3 regions of the Parashewanella spongiae genome follow, and region 1 is predicted to be linked to each of the others. Evidence: predicted binding sites of a transcription regulator. Region 1 holds the regulator's gene; each other region holds the start of a gene.

Region 1 (3,286 bases):
AAAATCAAAAACGCTTGCATGTTCCTTTGCTACTTAAAAGTGATGAGACTAAATCTCATTAACATGTACGGTGATTAAAACAGTAAAATTTGGATTAAGGTACTGTGATTGTTCATCATTCAAGAGTAAAATGCCGCCCAACCTACGAATGTACCTCTTGTTAATTTGAGGTGTATGTCTATATAGAACTAAAAAGCTGAGCTACTGGAGTGAGTCATGCTACAAAAAAATATGAACATTGCGGATTTTGATCCTGATTTATATGAAGCAATGCAATTAGAGAGTGTTCGTCAAGAAGAACATATTGAACTGATTGCTTCTGAAAACTACACCAGTCCAAGAGTGATGGAAGCCCAAGGCTCTATGTTGACAAATAAATACGCCGAAGGTTACCCAAGTAAGCGTTATTACGGCGGTTGTAAGCATGTCGATGTGGTTGAGGCTCTTGCCATCGAACGAGCAAAAGAGCTATTTGGCGCAACGTATGCAAATGTTCAGCCACACTCTGGTTCGCAAGCCAATTCTGCTGTCTATATGGCATTGCTTCAGCCTGGTGATAAAGTATTAGGGATGAACTTAGCTCACGGTGGTCATTTGACTCACGGTTCACCAGTTAACTTTTCAGGTAAGCTTTATGACATCATTCCTTACGGTATTGATGAAACGGGTAAAATTGATTACGTTGAGCTTGAACGCCTTGCTATTGAGCATAAACCTAAGATGATAATCGGTGGTTTTTCTGCGTTCTCAGGTATCGTTGATTGGGCTAAAATGCGTGAAATCGCAGATAAGATTAATGCTTATTTCTTTGTCGATATGGCGCATGTTGCAGGTCTAATTGCTGCTGGTGTTTATCCTAACCCTGTGCCACACGCACATGTAGTAACATCAACAACTCATAAAACATTGGCAGGCCCTCGTGGTGGTTTGATTATTTCAGCGGCTGATGACGAAGATTTGTACAAGAAGTTGAATTCAGCCGTGTTCCCTGGCGGGCAAGGTGGCCCATTGATGCATATCATTGCAGGCAAAGCTGTTGCGTTTAAAGAAGCTTTGGAACCAGAGTTCAAAACGTATCAAACTCAAGTGGTTGCGAATGCCAAAGTGATGGCAGCTCAATTCCAGCAACGTGGTTATAAAATAGTTTCTGGCGGAACTGATAACCATCTTATGTTGGTTGACTTAATCGGTCGCGATTTAACTGGTAAAGAAGCTGATGCGGCTTTGGGAAGCGCTAACATCACGGTTAATAAAAACTCAGTACCTGATGATCCTCGTTCACCATTCGTAACCTCTGGCGTTCGTATTGGTACACCAGCTATCACTCGTCGTGGATTTAAAGAAGCTGAAGCTACACAGCTTACCAATTGGGTTTGTGATGTGCTTGATGATGCTCACAACGAAGACGTAATTAACCGCGTCAAGCAGCAAGTACTAGAGTTGTGTGCTCGTTTTCCTGTTTACGCATAATTGCGCTTGCGGCTGTTCGCCTTGCTAGCAGAAGCGTTTGAAATAAGATAAAATCTGAATGGTCGCAAATGCGGCCATTTTTTTAATCTTAATTTATTTTTATATAAGTAATTGGGGGGCGCAATGCATTGTCCATTTTGCAATACGACAGACACAAAAGTAATTGATTCCCGATTAGTCACCGATGGACACCAAGTTAGGCGCCGCCGCGAATGTATTCAGTGCCATGAACGTTTTACGACTTTTGAAGGGGCTGAATTAGTCATGCCTAGAGTCATAAAACGTGATGGTTCTCGACAACCGTTTGATGAAGATAAGCTTCGTCGTGGTATGTCAAAAGCTTGTGAAAAGCGTCCTGTTTCGATGGATAGGATTGAGCAAGCACTATCTAAAATTAAATCGACACTTAGAGCTACTGGCGAGCGAGAAATCAATTCAGAAATGATTGGTAACTTAATCATGGAGCAGTTGATGACGTTAGATAAGGTGGCTTACATTCGTTTTGCATCTGTTTATCGCGCATTTGAAGATGTTTCAGAGTTTGGCGACGCCATAGCTAAACTTCAAAAGTAAGTTTGGTGTCAACGAGTTAAACGATTTCTTGGAAATGATAGAATGAGCATGTGGTCAACTTTTGATAGACAAATGATGACTCGGGCACTTCAGTTGGCTCGAAAAGGCAGATATACCACTCGGCCGAATCCTAATGTCGGTTGTGTTCTGACTCTTGGACAAAAAGTCATAGGTGAAGGTTTCCATAAAAAGGCAGGAGAGCCTCACGCCGAAGTTCATGCACTCGAACAAGCAAAATCCAATATCCATTCCAATACTGATCCTAATGAAAGCGCACGTGGTGCAACGGCTTACGTCACTCTAGAACCATGCAGTCATTTTGGGCGAACCCCTCCTTGCGCGTTAGCTCTAATCCATGCAAAAGTTTCTCGTGTTGTTGTTGCAGTGCAAGATCCAAATCCGAATGTGGCTGGCAAAGGTATTGCTTTATTACGTGAAGCAGGTATCCACGTAGATGTCGGTTTGTATCAAAATGAGGCCATAGCCGTAAATGATGGTTTTATGAAGCGAATGGAAACAGGGATGCCATACGTGAGCGTCAAGGTTGCGGCTAGTATTGATGGTAAAACAGCTTTATCTAACGGTATATCGAAATGGATTACAGCTGCGGCGTCACGTCGAGATGTACAACGACTTCGCTTACGACATTGCGCGATTGTGACAGGTATCAATACAGTTATAGAAGATGATTGTAGTTTGAATGTTCGTCATAATGAGCTAGGCGAATTGTCCGAATCTTTAGCTGAAACCGCAATTTTACAGCCGTTACGAGTCGTGCTCGATTCCAATTGCCAGATCTCATTATCAGCCAAACTTTTTTTGACCAAAACGCCTATTTTGTTGGTTTCTACTCAGCCATATTCTGCAGAATTTATAAACTCGAAACCAAGCCATGTGGAGTGTTTATTATTACCCTCTTTAAATGGTCGGGTAGATTTAAAGTCGTTATTTAAACACCTTGGTAAGGATTGCAATTCAGTGCTCATTGAAGCAGGTGCTACTTTGGCAGGAGCCGTAATTGAACAAGCTTTGGCAGATGAGCTCTGGCTTTATCAAGCGCCAATATTATTAGGTAGCCAAGGGCGAAGTTGTTTAACTTTGCCTGATTATCTGCAAATGAGCCAAACGCCAGAAATTACATTACTCGATGAACGAAAAATTGGTGAAGATCGCTGTTTTCGTTTTAAGTTAACCAGCAAAAAGTTGTAAAGGTGAGATAAATGTTTACCGGGATCATCGAAGC
Region 2 (3,286 bases), 1.2 Mb from region 1:
TTGATGCACGTTCTTGCATCAAAAGAGAGAACAGCTCGCTGGCTCGAATTGTTTGACGACGAATATTGCTGTCATTTTCATATTGAATATACAAACGCTCAAATTTGGCTTGATCTTCAAAGAAAGCATCATAAAGGCCTGGAACATCCGAAGGACTGAATAAGCTGATATTTTGCTTTTTAATTAAACGCTGATACATCAACTTATTAATTTGTACACCGTAGTCTAGATGACGAATACGGTTATCTTCAACACCACGGTTATTCTTGAGGACAAGAAGCGATTCAACCTCAAGGTGCCAAATTGGGTAGAACAAAGTAGCTGCACCACCACGAACGCCACCTTGTGAACAAGATTTTACGGCCGTTTGGAAATGCTTATAAAACGGAATACAACCAGTATGGAATGCTTCACCACCACGAATAGGACTACCTAAAGCACGAATTCGTCCCGCATTGATACCGATACCAGCTCTTTGGCTGACATACTTTACAATTGAAGAAGAAGTGGCATTGATAGAGTCTAAGCTATCATCACACTCAATTAATACACATGAACTGAATTGACGAGTAGGGGTTCTAACACCAGCCATTATTGGGGTTGGCAACGAAATTTTAAAGCTTGAAACCGCGTCATAAAAGCGTTTGATGTAGTCAAGTCGAGTATCTTTGGGATAGCGTGAGAACAAGCAAGCTGCAACAAGAATATATAAAAACTGGGCGCTTTCATACACTTCGTTTGTTACCCTGTTTTGAACCAAGTATTTACCTTCAAGCTGTTTAACGGCAGCATAGGAAAAATTCATATCTCTCCAATGATCGACATAGCTGTCCATTATGTCGATTTCTTCTTGAGTGTAATCTTCAAGAATATGGTTATCATACTTGCCTAATTCAACCAGTTTTTGAACATGTTTATACAACTTTGGCGGTTCAAACTGACCGAAGGCTTTTTTGCGAAGGTGAAAAACGGCTAAACGTGCTGCGAGAAACTGGTAATCAGGTGATTCAGGAGAGATTAAATCTGCAGCTGCTTTAATGATTGTTTCGTGGATGGCTTCTGTTGGAATACCATCAAAAAATTGCAGGTGAGAACGAAGTTCAACTTCTGAAACCGAGACATTGTTCAGCCCTTCAGCTGCCCATGTAATTACGCGATGGATCTTATCGAGATTGATTGTTTCTCGTTCACCACTACGTTTAGTTACTGTCAAATTACTGTTCATTTATGAGAGGCCTTGGTTCGTATATCTATCAGTGAATACTACTGATCTGTCTATGTAAAAAATCAATCTTTCCAACCACTGGCGAGTCAAGGTGTTGACTAATTTTGCGCTATGTATTAGACACAAATTTGTGTGTGAGATTGTGTTAACTACACAAGATATAGTGTTTATTAATTTGTTAGATACAAGATAGTGAGGTTTGAGGTGATTTGCAAGAAGGTTTTAATTGGGCAAGCTGTGGATAACTTGAGGGTAAAATGTCGGGTTAGTAAAAGCTAACCCGAGAGGGTAAATTCTAAAAAGGTCAGTGGAAGTTTGAATCAAAATCACACAATAAAAAAATTCTAAAAATGCCGTTAATAAAATGTTAAACACTCAGTTTTATTTTTTAAACAATTGTAGTAAATCGGAAGGGATTTCGAACAAATAATCTGCGCCCCATGATTCGTATTTATCAGTTGGAGAAATATAACCCCAGAGTGCGGCCACAGATTGCATTTGTGAGTTACTGGCAGCTTCGATATCCCTTTGTGCGTCTCCAACATATAAAATATTTCTAGGCAGGCAATTAATCTGTTGTGCAGCGAGAAGCATTGGCGGATTGTGAGGTTTTGAAAAAAGTGTAGAGTCACCTGAGATAATGCAACCTATGTCGGATAACAAGCCCAATTTAGCGATAAGTGGTCGACTAAATCGAGCTGGCTTGTTGGTGACCACACCAAACGGAATATTTAATTGAGTTAATCGACAGAGTAACTCAAAGATACCTTCAAAAAGTCCACCATTTTCACCATTTACTAAGTGATAATATTCAAGTAACTTGTTTTGAATTTGCTTTTGTTCAAACTCGGCTATATCAGGTAAAGCCGTTTGAACCATATATAAACTGCCGTGAGATGCTGCAAACCTTGCAATACTGGGATCACAAGGTTCATAACCAAAATCACGTAAACTGGCATCTAAAGATTCGATAAGATCAACAGCAGTATCGGCCAAGGTGCCATCTAAATCAAACAAAACGCCTTTTATCGGATTGGGATTCTTCATAAAGGTTTCTGAGTTGCAATCATATAATTAACATCAAGACTATCAGTGTATCTAAAAAGTTGGCTAATGGGATTATAGGTAATACCAAGTGCATCGAAACAAACTAATTCTGATTGCTCAGCAAGTCTAATTAATTCAGACGGCTTTATAAATTTTGAATGTTCATGTGTACCTACAGGTAGCATTTTTAAAATGTGTTCGGCTCCGATTATGGCTTGTATGTATGACTTAATGTTTCTATTAATGGTCGAAAAGAAAACATAACCACCAGGCTTTGCCATGTCGAAACAAGCTTGAATCACTGACGCTGGCTCAGGTACGTGTTCAAGCATCTCCATACAAGTAATGACATCGTAGTGTTCTTTATGTTTAATGGCATGTTCTTCTGCTGTTGTTTGAATGTAATCAAGATCAACTTGGCTTTCTAATGCATGGAGTTTAGCAACTTCAAGAGGCTCTGTTCCCATATCTAACCCACGAACTGTGGCTCCAATCTTGGCCATACTTTCTGAAAGTATTCCGCCACCGCAGCCAATATCCAATACTTTTTTTCCAAAAATGCCGTTTGATTTTTCGTCGATATAATTTAACCGTAAAGGGTTCATTAAATGCAAAGGCTTGAAGTCACCATTAAGATCCCACCAAGTGGCAGCCATACTTTCAAACTTAGCGATTTCTTGTTGATCAACATTTGGACTGGGATTCATGCAAGTACCTGTATTAAAGAGTTTGTAAATCTTGGCAAGATTATATACTTAAAATTACTGTTAATGGGTAACGAAATAAACATAAGAGCAACTAAAATCAAAGATTTTGAATTCAAATGTTTATTTTGGGGATTAATTAACTATTCATTGAACAAATATCAAGCATTTAAACATACTGTGTTTTGCAGCTAACTCTCGGTTTTCTGTGATTATATTAATAAATGTATTAGACAATAACAGATAGATCGATTGTTAGGTCTGGCGGCATTAAATAACTGTGTTAGAATGTTAAATTACGTTTTTTCAG
Region 3 (3,286 bases), 2.6 Mb from region 1:
TTGCCAGTTTGGATTGTTTCTAGTTCGTGATTTAATTTCGTCATAATCGTTTCTTTGAAGAGTTTCGAGATGGTTCGTTGCTCTATTCCATACATATCGGCTCGTTAAAGCAATTTGATGAAGTGGCGTTGCTTCAGTCATAGGTTAAGGCCCGTTTTCTTTTAAACAGGAAATGCAAATAGCCTACCAGCAATATAAATAAAAATAAGTTATCTTTAATTAATTCTTGAACACTTTTGTTATTAGTTTTCGATTAATGTAATTATTGAACGCTGTTCTATTGTAAGTGAGTAGCGTTCAATAACATTCATGCCTCTATGAGGTAAGTTTTACGATCATTTTGCCTTTATTTTTACCTTCAAATAATCCAATAAAGGCTTCTGGCGCATTTTCCAAGCCTTCATAGATAGTTTGTTCAGCTTGAATTTTTCCTGAAGCTAGCCATTGCGCCATTTCTTTAGCAAATTCACCGTAATGAGACCAATGATCAAACACAATAAAGCCTTCTAATTTAAGCTTTTTAACGATAATTTGGAATAGGTTTTCAGGCCCTGGGGTTGGCGTAGTATCGTTATATTGAGAGATCATTCCGCATACTGCGACACGGCCATAATCGTTCATATTATTTAATGTTGCTCTTAGGTGTTCACCACCAACATTTTCAAAGTAGACGTCAATACCTTCTGGTGCCGCTTTGGCTAGCGCTTCGTTTAAATCACCACAGGTTTTGTAATTGATAACTTCATCTGCACCTAACAGTTTCAATTTTTCAGCTTTTTCGTCGCTTCCTACAGAACCAATAACTCTTGCGCCCATAAGCTTACCTAATTGGCAAGCCACGCTACCAACAGCACCTGATGCAGCTGATACAAATAGTGTTTCGCCAGCTTTTAAATTGGTGATGCGAGTCAGGCCTGTCCATGCTGTCATGCCTGGCATGCCCATAATGCCAAGAAAGTGGGATAAATCGAGCCCTGTCTCAGGAACGACAGTAAGGCCTTCTTCTCCAGAAACAAAATGATTTCTCCAACCCAACATATTACTGACTTTAGTGCCTACTGGAAGTGTACTGTTTTTAGATTCAATGACTTCGCCAATTGCGCCGCCTTCAAGAGGTGAGTCTATTTCAAAAGGTGCAATGTAACTTTTGCGATCGATCATCCGTCCGCGCATATACGGATCTACTGACATCCATAAGTTTTTGACTAGCACTTCGCCGTCTTTCAATTCAGGTAATTCTGTGGTTTGAAGTTTGAAGTTATCTGCAGTAGGTAAACCTTCAGGACGAGAATTAAGGATTATTTGTTGTGTATTCATATTCATTTTACCTATTTAAAATCTATATACTTTGTGCGCTAACTAAATTTATTGTGGTAGACTATACGCCTCGTAAAATAAGAACGCAATTACTTTGCGCGCAAATAAAATGTAGTCGTTTATGAAACCAGATCCAGAACACAAATTATCAGATAATGTTTGTTTTGCTGTTTACTCCGCTAACAATGCCATCATTCGTGCCTATAGGCCATTACTTGAACAATATGATCTCACTTTTCCACAATATCTTGTGATGCAAGCCTTGTGGTGTAAAGACGCGATAAGCTTAACTCAATTGTCACAGCAGACGGGTCTCGATTTAGGTTCATTAACACCGATTGTAAAGCGCCTTGAAGTTAAAGAGTTACTCATTAGAACCAAAGACCAGCATGACGAACGAAAAAAAGTGATTCAATTGACCGAGTTTGGTTTAGGAATTCGTACTGAAGCTTTAGAGTTAAAACAGACTTTGTTAGAGAAAGTTAGTCTGTGTGAAGACGAGTTAGTTCAGCTCAGAGATCAATGTTTGAAAGTAGTAAAAGAGTTAGACATAAAATAATTTTATTACGGTTATAATTGCAATACGCTAATTGTCAACTCTTGACATTCCACTTTAGTGGACTGGTGAGCATAACTCACCAGTCTTTTTTTTGCGCTTTAAAAAGATGATCTGGATCATAGTTCATCAACGGTTAATCGTGCCTAATACAGCTCATCTAGTAGTGAACTCGTTTATTGCCTACTAGATATTGTGTTTGTAACAATGTCATTGTTAATAGGAGAGCGACATGCCAGTAGTGATTAAGCGTGATGGTATCAGAACAAAGTTCGATACAAATAGGATTTTCAATGCCGTTCAAGCCGCAGCACAAGAAGCGGGTGTTGATAATCCAAATTATGCTGATTCCGTTGCTGAAACAGTGTCTAAATATGTTGCCTCTTATGATGAGATTGCCGTTATAGAATTACAAAAAATCGTAGAAAACGAATTGATGTCAGGTCCTCATAAGTCAGTGGCTCGTCATTATATCGAATACCGACACGATAGAGATGTCGCACGTGAAAGCAGTGGCTCATTGAATATCGAGATTCGAGGTTTGATTGAACAAAGTAATGCGGCATTACTCAATGAAAATGCCAATAAAGACGCAAAAGTGATTCCTACTCAGCGTGATCTTTTAGCAGGTATTGTGGCTAAACATTATGCCAAAACCCATATGTTGCCAAAATCAGTTGTTCAAGCACATGAGAGTGGAGAGCTGCATTATCACGATTTAGATTATGCGCCCTTCTTCCCAATGTTTAACTGTATGCTGATTGATCTTGAAGGCATGTTAACCCAGGGTTTTAAAATGGGTAACGCAGAGATAGAAACACCAAAATCTATTTCAACCGCAACGGCGGTTACCGCGCAAATCATTGCTCAAGTTGCGAGCCATATTTATGGTGGAACAACGATTAATCGTATTGATGAAGTGCTCGCTCCATTTGTGACTAAAAGTTATCAAAAGAATGTCGAAATCGCGCAACAGTGGGGCATTACTGATGGTGAAGCATTTGCCAAAGCTCAGACAGAAAAAGAGTGTCATGACGCCTTTCAATCATTAGAGTATGAAGTCAATACCTTGCATACTGCTAATGGCCAAACGCCATTTGTTACTTTTGGCTTCGGCTTAGGAACAAGTTGGGAATCTCGATTAATTCAGCAATCTATGATGCAAGTTCGCATTGCTGGACTCGGTAAAAACAAAAAAACAGCGGTTTTCCCTAAGTTAGTTTTCGCGATTAAAAATGGTATTAACCATAGAGTTGGTGATTGTAACTATGACATCAAACAGCTTGCTCTGAAGTGTGCGGCAAGCAGAATGTACCCAGATATTCTTAACTTTGAACAAGTAGAAAAAGTCACTGGTTCATTTAAAACTCCAATGGGTTGTCGAAGCTTTTTGGGCGCTTATGAAGAACAAGG

What was found. The regulator NrdR, encoded in region 1, represses ribonucleotide reductase genes. The targets are predictions, from matches to a motif close to AAACACNANATNTNGTGTTT.
Region 2: the regulator NrdR is predicted to act here: its motif matches at 1,375-1,394, upstream of nrdA (class 1a ribonucleoside-diphosphate reductase subunit alpha).
Region 3: the regulator NrdR is predicted to act here: its motif matches at 2,055-2,074, upstream of nrdD (anaerobic ribonucleoside-triphosphate reductase).

What each region holds. Positions count from the first base shown of each region.
Region 1 is NZ_CP037952.1:4,156,501-4,159,786, reverse strand. It holds gene E2I05_RS16490 (hypothetical protein) at 1-62, shown strand, start outside; gene glyA (serine hydroxymethyltransferase) at 217-1,470, shown strand; gene nrdR (transcriptional regulator NrdR) at 1,594-2,043, shown strand; gene ribD (bifunctional diaminohydroxyphosphoribosylaminopyrimidine deaminase/5-amino-6-(5-phosphoribosylamino)uracil reductase RibD) at 2,092-3,252, shown strand; gene E2I05_RS16470 (riboflavin synthase) at 3,264-3,286, shown strand, end outside.
Region 2 is NZ_CP037952.1:2,952,946-2,956,231, reverse strand. It holds gene nrdA (class 1a ribonucleoside-diphosphate reductase subunit alpha) at 1-1,225, opposite strand, end outside; gene E2I05_RS11535 (HAD family hydrolase) at 1,607-2,272, opposite strand; gene ubiG (bifunctional 2-polyprenyl-6-hydroxyphenol methylase/3-demethylubiquinol 3-O-methyltransferase UbiG) at 2,269-2,979, opposite strand.
Region 3 is NZ_CP037952.1:1,575,086-1,578,371, forward strand. It holds gene E2I05_RS06145 (hypothetical protein) at 1-141, opposite strand, end outside; gene E2I05_RS06150 (NADP-dependent oxidoreductase) at 316-1,317, opposite strand; gene E2I05_RS06155 (MarR family winged helix-turn-helix transcriptional regulator) at 1,439-1,876, shown strand; gene nrdD (anaerobic ribonucleoside-triphosphate reductase) at 2,106-3,286, shown strand, end outside.